Regions from separate parts of the Delftia sp. Cs1-4 genome, predicted to be linked through region 2. Evidence: riboswitches for the same ligand, from Rfam matches in the RefSeq annotation. Region 2 holds a riboswitch; the other holds the start of a gene.
The links. A riboswitch is a leader RNA that binds a small molecule or an ion and turns the genes downstream of it on or off. The one in region 2 is predicted to bind S-adenosylhomocysteine.
Positions count from the first base shown of each region.

Region 1: it holds a riboswitch for S-adenosylhomocysteine, as region 2 does, so the genes downstream of both, metH (methionine synthase) here and ahcY (adenosylhomocysteinase) in region 2, are expected to answer to the same signal.

Region 1 covers NC_015563.1:258,092-265,972, forward strand. Annotated here, with positions in the region: gene DELCS14_RS01125 (amino acid ABC transporter permease) at 1-88, opposite strand, end outside; gene DELCS14_RS01130 (amino acid ABC transporter permease) at 85-822, opposite strand; gene DELCS14_RS01135 (transporter substrate-binding domain-containing protein) at 854-1,660, opposite strand; gene DELCS14_RS01140 (FadR/GntR family transcriptional regulator) at 1,657-2,493, opposite strand; S-adenosyl-L-homocysteine riboswitch at 2,771-2,897, shown strand; gene metH (methionine synthase) at 2,925-5,681, shown strand; gene DELCS14_RS01150 (DUF2195 family protein) at 5,866-6,237, opposite strand; gene DELCS14_RS01155 (glycerophosphodiester phosphodiesterase family protein) at 6,336-7,679, opposite strand; gene DELCS14_RS01160 (GntR family transcriptional regulator) at 7,851-7,881, opposite strand, start outside.
Region 2 covers NC_015563.1:769,585-777,465, reverse strand. Annotated here, with positions in the region: gene rlmJ (23S rRNA (adenine(2030)-N(6))-methyltransferase RlmJ) at 1-349, shown strand, start outside; gene DELCS14_RS03420 (septal ring lytic transglycosylase RlpA family protein) at 357-1,274, opposite strand; gene metF (methylenetetrahydrofolate reductase [NAD(P)H]) at 1,353-2,180, opposite strand; gene DELCS14_RS03410 (TlyA family RNA methyltransferase) at 2,203-3,390, opposite strand; gene ahcY (adenosylhomocysteinase) at 3,548-4,978, opposite strand; S-adenosyl-L-homocysteine riboswitch at 5,049-5,133, opposite strand; gene DELCS14_RS03400 (response regulator) at 5,141-5,884, opposite strand; gene DELCS14_RS03395 (sensor histidine kinase KdpD) at 5,911-7,881, opposite strand, start outside.

The DNA of each region.
Region 1 (7,881 bases), 510 kb from region 2:
CGAAGGCCAGCAGCGACAGCGCCAGCGTGGCCAGCAGGCCCTCGGCCAGCTTGGCCAGGATGGGCAGCAGGGGAATGTCGGCAATCATGCGGCGTCTCCGGCAGTGGTTGCAGGTGCAGCGGGTGCAGCGGGTGCAGCGGGCCGGGCTGCACTCGGCGTGCGGCGGCCCACCACGAAGCGCTGGCCTATCCAGGCCAGCAACTGGCGCAGTGCCAGGGCCAGCACGAAGTACGCCGCCGTCACCACCAGGTAGGTCTCGAACGCGCGGAAGTTGCGCGACTGGATGAAGTTGGCCGCAAACGTCAGGTCCTGGGCCGCGATCTGCGAGACCACCGAGGTGCCCAGCATCACGATCACGATCTGGCTGCTCAGCGAGGGCCAGACCCGCTGCAGCGCAGGGCGCAGCACCACATGGCGGAAGACCGCCCAGCGGCCCATGCCCAGCGCGCCAGCGGCTTCCAGCTGGCCGCGCGGCGTCTCCTGGATGCCGGCGCGCACGATCTCGGTGATGTAGGCGCCCAGGTTGATCACCGTGGTCAGCAGGCAGGCCTGCCATTCGTTGATCTGCACGCCCAGCGAAGGCAGGCCGAAGAACACGAACATCAGCTGCACCAGGAAGGGCGTGTTGCGTATGCCCTCCACGTACACCTTGAACAGCCAGTGCAGCGGCGCAATGCGCCAGGCGCGGCTGACGCCGCCGGCCACGCCGATGGCGCCGCCCAGCACGGCGCCCGCTGCCGTCAGCGCCAGCGTGAAGCCTGCGCCCTGTGCCAGCAGGCCGCTGTAGTCGAACACGGCACCGAAGTCGAATTGATAGGCCATGGAAGGATTTCCGGGAACAGGGGCGCAGCGGTTACAGGGTGGCGGGCAGCGGCATCTTCATCCAGCGCTGGGACAGGCCGGTCAGGCGGCCGTCGGCCTTGAGCTTGGTGATGATGGCGTCCACCTTCTGCAGCAGCGCCGGCTCGCCCTTGGCCACGCCGATGTAGCAGGGCGTGTCCTCGACCGCGAACTTCACGTCCAGCTGGCGCAGCCTGGTGCGCTCGTTGACGGCGTTGGCCACGATGTTGCCTAGCGTCACCAGCTGCACCTGGCCCGTCAGATAGCTTTGCGCGGTGGCGTTGTTGTCCTCGTAGCGCTTGATGGTGGCCGAGGCCGGCGCCACCTGCGTGAGGGCCAGGTCCTCGGTGGAGCCGCGCGTCACGCCCACGGTCTTGCCGGCCAGGTCGGCAGGGGCCTTGATGCTCACGTCCTTGGGGCCGTAGACGCTCTTGGGGAAGGGCGCATAGGCCTGGGTGAAGTCGATCACCTTGGCGCGCTCGGCGTTCTTGCCCAGGCTGGAGATGACGATGTCGGCCTTGCCCGTGGTCAGGAAGGGGATGCGGTTGGTGCTGGTCACGGGCACCAGCTCCACCTTCACGCCCAGCTCCTGGGCGACCAGGGCGGCCATGTCGATGTCATAGCCCTGCAGCTTCAGGTCGGTGCCCAGCGAGCCGAAGGGTGGGAAGTCCTGCGGAATCGCCACGCGCAGCACGCCGGCCTTCTGGATGTTGGCCAGCATGTCGGCATGGGCTGCGCCGCCCAGGCCGGCAGCGGCCAGGGTGGCGGCCGCCAGGGCGGTGCGGATGAATGCGCGGCGGGGTGTCAGGGGGGAAGTCATGCAAAAGCTCCTTCGGAAGGTGGGGTGAGGCGAAAGGAAAGCGGGTCAGGGTCGGGCGCAGATGTATCGGGCGCCGTTGCGTCGGGCGCCGTCGCGTCGGGCGCCGTTGCGTCGGGCGCCGTTGCGTCGGGCGCCGCCGCGTCGTCCGGTGTGTCGAGATCGATGCCGCTGCGCCTTGCGGCCGACAGCAGGTGGGCGCGCATGGCGCCCGCGGCACCCGGCGCATCGCCCGCGCAGACGGCCTGCACGATGGCGTCGTGCTCGCGCACGGGCTGGTCGTCGGCGCCGCTCCAGGCAAAGGGCAGGCGCAGGCTGTGGCTGATGGCCAGCTCCAGCTGGCGCGCCATGGCCACCAGGCCCGGGTTGCCCGACAGCTGGGCCAGCAGCAGGTGGAACTGCAGGTCGGCGTCGGCGGCGGCCAGCAGGTCGCTGCGGGCCAGGGCGTGGGCCAGCTGGGACTGGGTCCATTGCAGCTGGCGCAGGCCGCTGTCGTCGGCGCGCACGGCCGCCAGCGCGGCCCAGCCGGGCTCCAGCACCAGGCGCAGCTCGATCAGCTGGCGCGGCGACAGCGTGCCCAGCGCCGGGGTGGCATAGGCGCGGTGCATGCGTGCACGGCCGCTGTGCGGGCCGTTGATGCGCACGCCCTTGCCCGGCTGGATCTCGACCAGGCCCAGGGCCTCCAGCATGGACAGCGCCTCGCGCAGCGAAGCGCGGCTGATGCCCAGCTGCCGGGCCAGCTCGCGCTGCGGCGGCAGCTGGCTGCCGCCGGGATAGTGGCCGCTCAGGATGTGCTGCTGCAGCGTCTGGGCCATCGAGATCGGAATGCTTTGCATGGGCTGGCGCGGGTGGAGGGTTTTGGCCTGACTGGTCAGACCACGTACCCAGCAGATAGCGAATTGCGTGCCAGATGCAAAAAAAGGAGCGTTGTCCTCAGGCACTGCAAAGAATCCGGGGCGATGGGGCATCGACAATCCGCCCCGAAGGCGCTGCCGGCGGCCCGCGCTGCCGCGCTTTGGTGCAGTGCCGCATGGCTTTGTGCAGGCCTGCCCCGAATGCGGGCGTAAAACCCGCACTGCAGGCCGCCGCCAGCCGCCGTAGAATCCCGGGCTTTGGCCCGAGGAGCGTTGCAGCGCGGCACCCGCCCATCCGTACACCGGAGCGCGTGCCGCGTCAGGCTTGGGCCAGGTGCAGGTTCCCGGCCGGACCGCGCCCACGGTGCCAACGACGCTCACCTGTTGCCATGCCGTTTTTGCAGGTGAGCTTGATGTCGTCCTCTTTCACTCCCCCTCCCATGCGTCTGTCGGGCCTGGAGCCCGTCTCCATCGGCGAGGGCACGCTGTTCGTCAACGTGGGCGAGCGCACCAACGTCACGGGCTCCAAGGCCTTTGCACGCATGATCCTCAACGAGCAGTACGAGGAAGCGCTGTCCGTGGCTCGCCAGCAGGTGGAAAACGGCGCCCAGGTGATCGACGTGAACATGGACGAGGCCATGCTGGACAGCAAGGCCGCCATGGTGCGCTTTCTGAACCTCATCGCCTCCGAGCCCGACATCGCCAAGGTGCCGGTCATGGTGGACAGTTCCAAGTGGGAGGTCATCGAGGCCGGCCTGCGCTGCCTGCAGGGCAAGGGCATCGTCAACTCCATCTCCATGAAGGAAGGCCTGGATGAATTCAAGCGCCAGGCCCGGCTGATCAGGCGCTACGGCGCGGCCGCCGTGGTCATGGCCTTCGACGAGAAGGGCCAGGCCGACACCTACCAGCGCAAGATCGAGATCTGCGAGCGCGCCTACCGCATCCTGGTGGACGAGGTGGGCTTCCCGCCCGAGGACATCGTCTTCGACCCCAACATCTTCGCCGTGGCCACCGGCATCGAGGAGCACGACAACTACGCCGTGGACTTCATCGAGGCCGTGCGCTGGATCAAGCGCAACCTGCCCGGCGCCAAGGTCTCGGGCGGTGTCTCCAACGTGAGCTTCAGCTTCCGCGGCAACGACCCCGTGCGCGAGGCCATCCACACCGTCTTCCTGTACCACGCCATCTCGGCGGGCATGGACATGGGCATCGTCAACGCCGGCATGGTCGGCGTCTATGACGACCTGGAGCCCCAGCTGCGCGAGCGCGTGGAAGACGTGGTGCTCAACCGCCGCCCTGACGCTGCCGAACGCCTGCTGGAGATTGCCGACGCGGCCAAGGGCGCCGCCAAGGACGACAGCAAGAAGCTCGAATGGCGCGGCACGCCCGAGAACCCGAAGACCGTGGGCGAGCGCCTGTCGCACGCCCTGGTGCACGGCATCACGGACTTCATCGTCGTCGACACCGAAGAGGCCTACCAGCAGATCGTGGTGCAGGGCGGCGGCCGCCCGCTGCACGTGATCGAAGGCCCGCTCATGGACGGCATGAACATCGTGGGCGACCTGTTCGGCGCCGGCAAGATGTTCCTGCCCCAGGTGGTCAAGTCGGCGCGCGTGATGAAGCAGGCCGTGGCCCACCTCGTGCCCTACATCGAGGAGGAAAAGCGCCAGCAGGAAGCGGCGGGCCTGGACGTGTCCAGCAAGGGCAAGATCGTCATCGCCACCGTCAAGGGCGATGTGCACGACATCGGCAAGAACATCGTCACCGTGGTCCTGCAGTGCAACAACTTCGAGGTCATCAACATGGGCGTGATGGTGCCCTGCCATGAGATCCTGGCCCGGGCCAAGGCCGAGGGCGCGGACATCATCGGCCTGTCGGGCCTGATCACGCCCAGCCTCGAAGAGATGCAATACGTCGCCGGCGAGATGCACAAGGACGACTACTTCCGCATCAAGAAGATTCCGCTGCTGATCGGCGGCGCCACCTGCTCGCGCGTGCACACCGCCGTCAAGATCGCGCCCAAGTACGAAGGCCCCGTGGTCTACGTGCCCGATGCCTCGCGCAGCGTCAGCGTGGCCCAGAGCCTGCTGGGCGAGAACAAGGGCAACTACCTGGCCGAGATCCAGGCCGACTACGACAAGGTCCGCACCCAGCACGCCAACAAGAAGAAGACACCGCTGTGGCCTCTGGCAAAGGCCCGCGCCAACGCCACGCCCGTGGACTTTTCCCAGGCCCCCGTGGCGCCGCGTGCCCTGGGCCGGCGCGTGTTCCGCAACTTCGACCTGGCCGAGATCGCCGAGTACATCGACTGGGGCCCGTTCTTCCAGACCTGGGACCTGGCCGGCCCCTATCCGGCCATCCTCGACGACGAGATCGTCGGCGTCGAGGCGCGCAAGGTGCTGGCCGACGGCCAGGCCATGCTCAAGAAAATCATCGAAGGCCGCTGGCTGCAGGCCAACGGCGCCATCGGCCTGTTCCCGGCCAACCGCGTGGGCGATGACATCGAGTTCTATGCCGACGAGTCCCGCAGCCAGGTGCTGATGACCTGGTACGGCATGCGCCAGCAGACCGAAAAGCAGATGGTGGAAGGCCCGGATGGCCAGCCCGTGATGCGCCCCAGCCGCTGCCTGTCCGACTTCGTGGCCACCAAGGAATCGGGCATCCAGGACTACGCGGGCCTGTTCGCCGTCACGGCCGGCATCGGCGCCGAGAAGAAGGACAAGGAGTTCGAAGACGCGCTGGACGACTACTCCGGCATCATGTTCAAGGCCCTGGCCGACCGCCTGGCCGAGGCCTTCGCCGAATGCCTGCACCAGCGCGTGCGCAAGGACCTGTGGGGCTATGCGCCCGACGAGGACCTCAGCAACGAAGCGCTGATCAAGGAACAGTACAAGGGCGTGCGCCCCGCGCCCGGCTACCCGGCTTGCCCCGACCACAGCGCCAAGACCGACCTGTTCGCCGTGCTCAAGGCCGACGAGATCGGCATGAGCCTGACCGAAAGCCTGGCCATGAACCCGGCCTCCAGCGTCAGCGGCTTCTACATCGGCCACCCCGACTCCGTCTACTTCAACGTCGGCGAGATCGGCGAGGACCAGCTCGCCGACATGGCCGCGCGCCGGGGCATGGACATCGAGGAGCTGCGCAGGCTGCTGGCGCCGAATCTCGCCTGATATTGGGTTGACCGCTGGCTTGGCTACGCCGGTCAGGCGTGCGATTTTTCGCTATTTTGGACAAAGGCATTCATCTTTGACTGGAATAGCGGACAGGGCGCGCCAGCGGCGCAGGCAGTCGATCAGAAGATGTGATCCGGCGGAGCGTTCACGCGCGCGCCGATGCTGCCGGAGCCAGGATGCCCTACAAGGGCCCGGTGCACGCCAGCCGAACCCGCACCTCCTTGTTGGCGGCCAGGGCCGGGTCGGTCGCAAGGACGAGTTTTCTCTCCCCCCCGCTGCCCAGGTCGATCAGGCCTTCCTGCAGTACCTGCCGGACGCCCCCTCGGTTCACGCTGCTCGTGTAGGTCGCCAGAGCCGAAAGGCATCCGCACTCGCCAATCGATTTGCGCAGTTGAACACGGGTGTTCGCCCACACCACGTTGGACTCTGTGGAAGTCTTCGTCGCCGTGATCGACACGCAGGCTGAAAGATCGTTCTGAAACGTTATCTGGTCGGCATGGGCAGCAAAGGCGGACCCAGCCAAAAGAGCGGCCGATATTGCGTATCTGTTCATGCCGTACAAGTGTGCCTCCGTTCGGTTGGATGTCCGATGCCGCGCCCAAAAAACAAGGCGCACGAGGCGCCTTGTCATGGGTCAGCGGGATGGGAGTTTCAGAGCCCGATTTCCTTGTTGTACGCCTTGCGCGCCGTCACGGCCGTATCCGTGAAGTCGGTGAACACGCCGTCGATGCCCAGGCGGTAGTAGGTCAGGTATTCCTGCACGGGGTCGCCCTTGTACAGGCCGGCCAGGCGGCCCGGCTCGTTGCGGAAGGTGAAGCTGTGCACGATCAGGCCGGCCTTGTGGGCTTCGCGGATCAGGCCCGTGTCCTTGACGGTGTTCACGTCCTTGAGGCCGGCGCCGTCCTTGTAGGGCACGACGGAGTGGGCCAGGACCTGGGGCTTCCAGGGGCCGATGCCGTCGGCATAGGTCTTGATGTCGGCCAGGCCTGCGGGCGTGAGCATGGCGGCGAAGGTGCGGGCGTCGCCGGCCAGGGTCCAGCTGTAGGGGCGGCCGCTGATGAAGGTCCATTCATCGTTGGTGATGTAGACCATGGAGCCGTCGCGCAGGCTGAAGTCGTTGCCGTCGATCAGCTGCACGCCCTTGGCCTTCATGCCGGCCTGGCGCAGGTACTTGAGGCTGGCCGGGTCGAAGCTCTGGATGTAGATGGCCGAGTCCTTGGCGTTGAGATTGTTCTGGTCCAGCAGCTTGATCACCGCGTCTTCAAACGGGCGCGAGCCGGGCGCGCCGCAGCCGTTGGCGATCGCCTGCTGGTTGTTCCAGTAGGGGTTCTTGGTCTCGGCGTAGACGGGGATGGTGCGGCCCAGGGCCTTGCCCTTGGCGGCGGCGATGTCCAGCACGTCCTGGGCGCTGATCAGGGGCAGCTTGCCGTTCCACTCGGTGGGGCGCTCGCTGCGGTTGTCCAGGATGGTGCCGGTCAGCCAGGTGCGCAGCTCCTGCAGCGTGAAGTCGCTGATGGACCAGTCGTTGCGGTGGTCCTCGCCATCGACCACCAGGGCCTTGAGCACGGACTTGGGATCGTTGGCATCGAGCTGGTCGCTCAGGTATTGCGAGGGGCCGTTGGCAGGCACGGCGGGGTACTTCACGTTGACCAGCACGCCGGCCGTGGTGCGCTGGCGGCGTGCCACTTCGGCATTGGTCTTGGCCACGTCAGCCACGTTGGTGCTGTCGCTGAGCCAGGCGTTGTGGCGGGCGACCAGCTGGCAGTCCTTCGTCATGTGCATGTCGAGTTCGAGCATGTCCGCGCCTGCATCGGCGGCGGCCTCGTAGGCCATGCGCGTCTGCTCCGGGAACTTGCCCGAGAAGCCGCGGTGGGCGATCACCTGGGGCTGCTTTCCGTCGAGCGTGAGGTAGAACGAGCCGCCGTCACCGCCGCAGGCCGTGAGGACTGCAGCCGCGCACAGGGACGCGAGCAGGGGAGTGCGGGAAAAGGACATAGGACGTTGGGTCATATCCGAAGCAGTGGTGGGTTGATGAACGGCGCGCAATGCGCCAACTCAGCAGCGTATGCAGTCAGCCGTGTCGGCACCATGACAGTGCGTACCGTATGGCCCAGATTGGCGTTTTAGCGACGGTCGGTGGAAATTTGCCGACCCTCCGACACAGGGTTATCCCCCGAACAGGGGCGCCAGCGTGGCA
Region 2 (7,881 bases):
GCTCAAGAGCGACTACGCCAAGGTGCTGGACATGGCGGCCGACAGCCTCAAGCGCTTTGCCACAGGCACGTATGCGGTCTGGTATCCGATCATCCCGCGCCCTGAAGCGCACGATCTGCCGCGCCGCCTGAAGACCATGACCACCAAGGCCGGCAAGAGCTGGCTGCATGTGGAGCTCACGGTCAAGAGCAACAAGACGTCGGAGCGCGGCGGCCTGCCGGCCAGCGGCATGTTCCTGATCAATCCGCCGTTCAATCTCAAGGAACAGCTCAAGCCGGCCATGCCGCAGCTGGTCAAGCTGCTCGGTCAGGACGAGAACGCGGCCTTCACGCTCGAATCGGGCGGCTGAACACGGTTCAGCGCGAGCTCGACGCCGCAGAGGCCACTGCCGTGGCCGAGGCTGCGGCGGGCGCAGCGGCCTTCGCCACCGGCTTGGCGGCAGGGGCGGCACGGCTGGCCACGGCCGTGCGTGCATTGGGCCTGGATGCGGGCGCCTTGGCCTGCACACGCGGCCGGACCGGGGACTTTGCCTGAACCTGGGTCCGCGCCTGCGTTTGTGTTTGTGTCTGTGCCTTGGCCTGCTGAGTCTTCTTGAGAGACTCGGCCTTCCTGGCCGTGACCAGGGTTTCGGGGCATTCTTCCTCGCCTTCGTCGAGCTGCCACAGCTCCACGGGCTTGATGCCCAGGCCGACCATGCCCAGCTCCTGCGCAGCGGCCTGGCTCAGGTCGATCACGCGGCCGGGTGCAAACGGCCCCCGGTCATTGATGCGCACCACCACCGTCCTGCCTGTCGCGGCGCTGCGCACGCAGACGCGGCTGCCGAAGGCGAAGCTGCGGTGCGCAGCCGTCAGCTCTTCCTTGTCGAAACGTTCGCCGCTGGCCGTCAGCCGGCCATGCAGGCCCGGGCCATACCAGGAGGCCAGGCCTTGCTGGTCGCTGTCGCGCGAGGGAACGAGGGCGAAATCGGGATTGGAGGGAGTGTCGGCACTCTCTTCGGACGAAGCCGGTTCAGAGGGCCTGGCATCCGCGGACCTGCTGGCAGGCGGCGTGGCCCGCGAGGCGCGGCTGCTGCGCTTGCCTGCGGAGGGAACGGCCGCAGGCGTCTGGCCTTCAGCCATGGCCTCGGCACCTGCCGAACCTGCAGAACCGGCCATCAGGGCGCCGGACTCGGCATCGGTTTCGGCCACGGGAGCCGGTGCGCAGCCAGCCAGGGTGGCGGTGATGGAACACATGGCCAGCCAGCGCCAGTGCAGGCGTCGAAAATTACGATCCATGGGCAAAAACCTCCAGGGAACGCCTGACCGTTCCCAAGTTCTAGAGGGCCGCCCGGGGCCGGCGCAGTGGCTGCGCGCTCAAAGGCCCAATCGATCGCAGATTTCCAGCGTGGCGACGCTCTGGTTCATCGTATAGAAGTGCAGCCCGGGAGCGCCCTGGCTGCGCAACTGCTCGCATAGACGGGACACGACATCGAGGCCGAAGGCGCGAATGGACGCCGTGTCATCTCCGTAAGCCTGCAGACGCAGGCGGATCCAGCGCGGGATCTCGGCGCCGCAGGCGTCCGAGAAGCGCATCAGCTGCGTAGAGCTGGTGATGGGCATGATGCCGGGAACAACCGGTGCATCAAGCCCCATGCCGCGCGCCGCATCAACGAAACGGCAGTAGGCGTCGGCATTGTAGAAATATTGGGTGATCGCGGAATCCGCGCCAGCGCGCACTTTAGCCGCAAACGCATCCAGATCGGACTGTGGGGATTTCGCCTGCGGATGGACCTCGGGATAGGCTGCCACCTCGATGTGGAACCAGTCACCGAACTCGCGGCGGATGAATTCCACGAGGTCGCTGGCGTACTGGAATTCACCGCCCAGGCCGTAGCCGCTGGGCAGGTCGCCGCGCAGCGCGACGATGCGGCGCACGCCCATGGCCTTGAGCTCCTGCAGCTCGGCACGCACCTTGTCGTGCGTGGCGCCCACGCAGGAGAAATGCGATGCCGCGCTGACGCCTTCGCTCTGGATGTCACGCACCATGTTGAAGGTGCCGGCCTGCGTGGAGCCGCCCGCGCCATAGGTGACGGAGCAGAACTGGGGCTTGCGCGCATAGAGGTTCTTGCGCACCTGCACATGCTTGGCCGCCCCTTCGGGCGTCTTGGTCGGGAAGAATTCGAAGCTGATCGGAAAGCTCATGTAAGACTCACTGCTCAGTGTTTCATTCGTTGCGTTTGCGCAGCTTGGCGCGGCCCGGTCCGGGCACGCCGAACTCGGTGCTGGTGTCGATCACACGCTCGTTGCGCTGCTCGCGCAGCACGGTGCGGGACACGCGCTTGGGCGCGGCTTTCACGGCCGAACGGGGTTCGTCCTCGTCCTGCGTTTCAGGCTGTGCAGGCTCCTTCACCACGGCCGCCTGCTGGGCATGCACGAAGAATTCGCGGTTGCCGTCACCGCCTTCGATGGCCGACTCCATCCAGCCCTTGACCTCCAGGCCCAGCTCGCCCAGGCAGGTGCGGATGCGCTGCTCCACCTCGGTGAACAAGGCTGCATCGCGCACGATGCCGCCCTTGCCGACCTGGCCCGGCTGCAGTTCGAACTGCGGCTTGACCAGCATCAGCAGCTGGCCATGCGGCTTGAGCAGGCGCGTGACGGCCGGCAGCACCAGGGTCAGCGAGATGAAGGACAGATCACCCGTGACGAAGTCGAACTGCGGCGTGATGTCCACGTCGGCAAACTCGGCGCGGCGGCGGCGCTGCGTGGCCACCGTGCCTTCCTCCCGGGCCTTGCCCTTGGCCGCGCGCTCGGCCTTGAAGGCCTCGATCTCTTTTTCCTTGGCGTCGTCGCTGTCGTCGTAGTCTTCATCGACCAGACCGCCGTTGCGCATCCAGGCATAGGGCGCCACGGGCTGGGTGTCGTTGTCGTCGGGATCTTCTTCCCAGCGTTCGGACAGCACTTCCTCGCAGGACTCCTGCAGGCCCTCGGCCGTCACCGCGCGGGCATTGACACCCTCGACGCAGATCACACGCACATCCGAACGCAGCCGGTCGTGCAACTGGCCATGGCCCACATCCACGCCGATGACCTGGGCGGCGCCCGCCTGCAGCAGGCAGTCGGTGAAACCGCCCGTGCTCTGGCCCACGTCCAGGCAGCGCAGGCCGTCCACCGACAGCTTGGTGGCCGCCAGCGCGCCTTCCAGCTTCAGCCCGCCGCGCGAGATGAACCGGGCCTCGGCCCCGTCCAGCAGCTGCAGCTCGGCACCCGCAGGAATCTCGTCGCCGTTCTTGGCAACCTTCTTCCAAGGCGTCAGCGGCGTCATGCGCCATTGCACGCCGCCTGCAATCAGCCGCTGCGCCTGCGAGCGCGTGGCCGCATGGCCGGCTTCCACCAAAAATACATCTGCGCGCATAGCGTCGCTCCAGGAAATCTCAGTTGACTAATGCCCGAAACCGGCGCGACCCAACTCAGGGGCGCCAAGCAAGGGCCGCCCCGCAGCGAGGGCGTCGTCCCCCTCCCCCGCGAAGCGGGTAGAGAGGGGGAAGCGGCGCAAGCCGCTCAGGGGGTGCTTAATAGCGATAAGTTTCGGGCTTGTAGGGGCCCTGCTTGCTCACGCCGATATAGGCGGCCTGGCCGTCCGTCAGTTCGGTCAGCATGGCGCCGACCTTCTTCAGGTGCAGGCGGGCAACCTTCTCGTCCAGGATCTTGGGCAGCACGTAGACCTTGCCGACCTCGTAGGCATCGGGCTTGGTGAACAGCTCGATCTGGGCGATGGTCTGGTTGGCGAACGAGGCGCTCATCACGAAGCTGGGGTGGCCGGTGGCGCAACCCAGGTTCACCAGGCGGCCCTTGGCCAGCAGGATGATCTTCTTGCCGTCAGGGAAGGTGATGTGGTCCACCTGGGGCTTGATTTCTTCCCACTGGTACTGCTCGATGGAGGCGACGTCGATTTCGTTGTCGAAGTGGCCGATGTTGCAGACGATGGCTTCGTTCTTCATGGCCACCATGTGCTCGTGGCGGATGATGTCGCGGTTGCCTGTGGTGGTCACGAAGATGTCGGCCTTGTCGGCTGCCCACTCCATGGTCACGACCTTGTAGCCTTCCATGGCCGCCTGCAGGGCGTTGATGGGATCGATCTCGGTGACCCAGACCTGGGCCGACAGCGCGCGCAGCGCCTGGGCGCAGCCCTTGCCCACGTCGCCGTAGCCGGCCACCACGGCAACCTTGCCGGCGATCATTACGTCGGTGGCACGCTTGATGCCGTCCACCAGCGATTCGCGGCAGCCGTAGAGGTTGTCGAACTTGCTCTTGGTGACGGAGTCATTGACGTTGATGGCGCGGAACTTCAGCGTGCCCTTGGCCGACATCTCGTTGAGGCGGTGCACGCCGGTCGTGGTCTCTTCGGTCACGCCGATGATGTGGGCGCTCTTGCGCGTGTACCAGGTGGGGTCCTGGGCCAGCTTGGCGCGGATGGCGGCGAAGGCGATCTTCTCTTCCTCGGAGGCGGGGTTGTCCAGCACGGACAGATCCTTTTCGGCGCGCATGCCCAGGTGCAGCAGCATGGTGGCGTCGCCGCCGTCGTCCAGGATCATGTTGGGGCCTTCGCCTTCGGTGCCGGCAGCGCCGAATTCAAAGATGCGGTGGGTGTAGTCCCAGTAGTCGGCCAGCGATTCGCCCTTGATGGCGAAAACGGGCGTGCCGGTTTCCGCGATGGCGGCAGCAGCATGGTCCTGCGTCGAGAAGATGTTGCACGACGCCCAGCGCACTTCGGCGCCCAGGGCCTTGAGCGTCTCGATCAGCACGGCCGTCTGGATGGTCATGTGCAGCGAGCCGGTGATGCGCGCGCCCTTGAGGGGCTGGGCAGCGGCGAATTCCTCGCGCGTGGCCATCAGGCCGGGCATTTCGGTTTCGGCGATCAGGATTTCCTTGCGGCCCCAGGCAGCGAGGGAAATGTCAGCGATGGCCGTGTCGGCGGAAACGGGACGAACAGCAGCGTTCATGGTTTTCTCCAAAAGATGAATGAAAAACCACGTTCTGCGGGAGACGAAAAAAAGCTCACCGCACAGAAAGCGTGGGCGAGCGTCGTTGCAGGTATGACTCCGAGCCTCGCGACCACGCCTGATGTGTGGGGGCCGCTGCAACGCTCCTCGGAGAGGCGCTGATTATACCGATCCCGGGGATGCCTCACCGCCCAGCCCCACAAGCCGGTAGCCCACCTGCAGCTCGGTCACCAGGTGGCGCGGCTGGGCCGGCTCGTCCTCGATCTTCTGGCGCAGATTGGCCATGTGCACGCGCAGGTAGTGGGCGCGGCCCAGGTACTCGGGGCCCCAGACCTGCAGCAGCAGCTGGCGGTGGGTCATCACACGGCCCTGGGCGGCGATCAGGGCCGCCAGCAGGCGGAATTCGATGGGCGTGAGGTGCACCGGCTGCCCCGCGCGCCGCACCTCATGCGTGGCCAGGTCCACCTGCACCGGGCCGAAGTGCACCTTGCTGGACGCGGCGGTGCCGCCCGCCCCACCGGCAGCGCCCAGCTGCTGGCGGCGGCGCAGCATCACGCGCAGCCGGGCCAGCAGCTCGGGCACGCCGAAGGGCTTGACCAGGTAGTCGTCGGCGCCGGCATCCAATGCGGCCACCTTCTCGTCCTCACGCTCGCGCGCGGAGAGCACGAGCACGGGCACGGAGGACCACCCGCGCAGCTCGGTCAGGACCTGCTTGCCATCGGCGTCCGGCAGGCCCAGGTCGAGGATGACCAGGTCGGGCTGGCGGCTGGCGGCCTCGATCAGGCCGCGGCGCGCGCTGTCGGCCTCGAAGACCAGCCAGCCTTCGTCTTCCAGCACCAGGCGCACGAAGCGGCGGATGCCGGGGTCGTCCTCGATCATCAGGATGCGGTTGGCGGGCGTGCTCATGGGGGGCTTTCGTGCATGGCGGGACTCTAATCCAGCGCAGGCTGCTCGGGCACGGGAAAGCGCAGCGTGAAGATGGTGCCCGGGCCGGGCCGTGCGGCGGCAGCCTCGATGCGCCCGCCATGCGCCTCGACAATGCTGCGCACCAGCGCCAGGCCCAGGCCGATGCCCGAGACGGTGGACTCGGCCGTGCCACGCGTGAAGGGCTCGAACAGCGTCTCCACCGGCAGGTGTGATGGTAGGCCCGGCCCGCCGTCGCGCACGGACAGCAGCAGTTCGCCATCCTGCACACACGCACTGATGGCCAGCGGCGTGCCGGCCGGCGTGTACTTGGCGGCGTTGTCCAGCAGATTGACCAGCACGCGCTCCATGAGCAGAGCATCGATCTGCAGCAGCGGCAGGCTGGCGGGCACGTCGGTGCTCACGGGATGCTGGCCCAGGCGCGCGCGCATCTGGCGCAGCGCGCTGCCCACCACTTCGTCCAGCGGCAGCCATTCGCGCTGCAGGTGCACGCCGCCTTGCTGCAGGCGCGCCATGTCCAGCAGATTCTCCACCAGGCGCTGCATGGCCTGCGCCTGGATGCGGACCTGCTCCAGCATGTCGGCCGCGCCGCCCGGCGGTACATGGCGCTGCGCGGCCTCGGCCGCGCCCAGGATGGTGGTCAGCGGGGTGCGCAGGTCGTGCGAGACGGCCGACAGCAGGGTGTTGCGCATGCGCTCGCCCTCCATGGCGATCTGGGTCTGCTGGGCCACGGCCACAAAGTGCTGGCGTTCCAGCGCCAGCGCCACCTGGCTGGCACAGGCCTCCAGCAGGCGCTGCTCCTCGGGCACCTCCAGGCGCTGAGGCGCACGCAGCTGCAGCACCAGCACGCCGCGCATGCGCACGGGTGCGGCCAGCGGCACATAGCGGGCCGGTGCGGCCGGCAGCGTGTCCGTACCCTGGCCGGCCTGCTGGCCATGGTCCATGGCCCAGCGCGCAATGCTGTCGTCCATGGGGCAGGGGCCGCCGCCCGCGGGCCGCAGGCGCTCGTCGGCATCGGGCAGCAGCAGCCCGGCCTGGGCGTCGAACACGCCCGAGACCGTGCGCAGCGCGATCTCCACCACCTGCTCCTGCGTGAGCGCGCCCGACAGGTCGCGCGCCAGCCGCGCCAGGGCGCCCGCGCGCCGCTCGCGCTCGGCCGCCACGCGCGCCTCGTGGCGCAGCCGCGCCATGAGCTGGCCGCAGACCAGGGCCACGCCCAGCATCAGCACGAAGGTGAACAGGTACTGCGTGTCGTTGACATGGAAGGATCCGCGCGGGGGCACGAAGAAAAAGTCGAAGCACAGTACCGACAGCAGCGCCGCCCAGGCGCCCGGGCCACGCCCCCAGCGCAACGAAGACAGCACGACGATGAGCAGGAACAGCATCACCACGTTGGCCGGGTCGAAGATGCGCAGCAGCTGCTCGGCCAGCACCGTGGCGGTCAAGCAGGCCAGGGTCACGCCGGCATAGCCCTTCCAGGGCAGCGGCCTGCGCCGCAGCGGTGCGGCAGGCGCGGCCTCGGTCCGGGCCGCGCTGGAGCCCCCGGAGAGCACCAGCACGTCGATGTCGGGATGCAGCTGGACGATGCGGTCAGGCAGGCTGCGGCCCCACCAGCGCCAGGGCGACCATGCCGGGCGCGGCGGCTGGGCCAGTACCAGGCGGCTGGCGTTGCGCTCGCGCGCGAAGGCAACCAGGGCCTCGGCCACATCGGCGCCCGGCAGCGTGGCCGTCTCGGCCCCCAGGCGCGCGGCCAGGGCCAGGGTCTTGAGCACGGCGGCCTGCACGCTGCGCGGGCGGTGCTGGCGCTGGGGGGCGTCCACGTAGACCACCATCCAGTCCGCATCGAGCCGTCGCGCCATGCGCGCGACCTGGCGCACCAGCGCGTCGTCGCCCGCGTGGCCGGCCACCGCCACCAGCAGGCGCTCGCGCGCAGGCCAGACCGTGCCTATGGAGCGCTCGCGCCGGTAGTCGCGCATGTC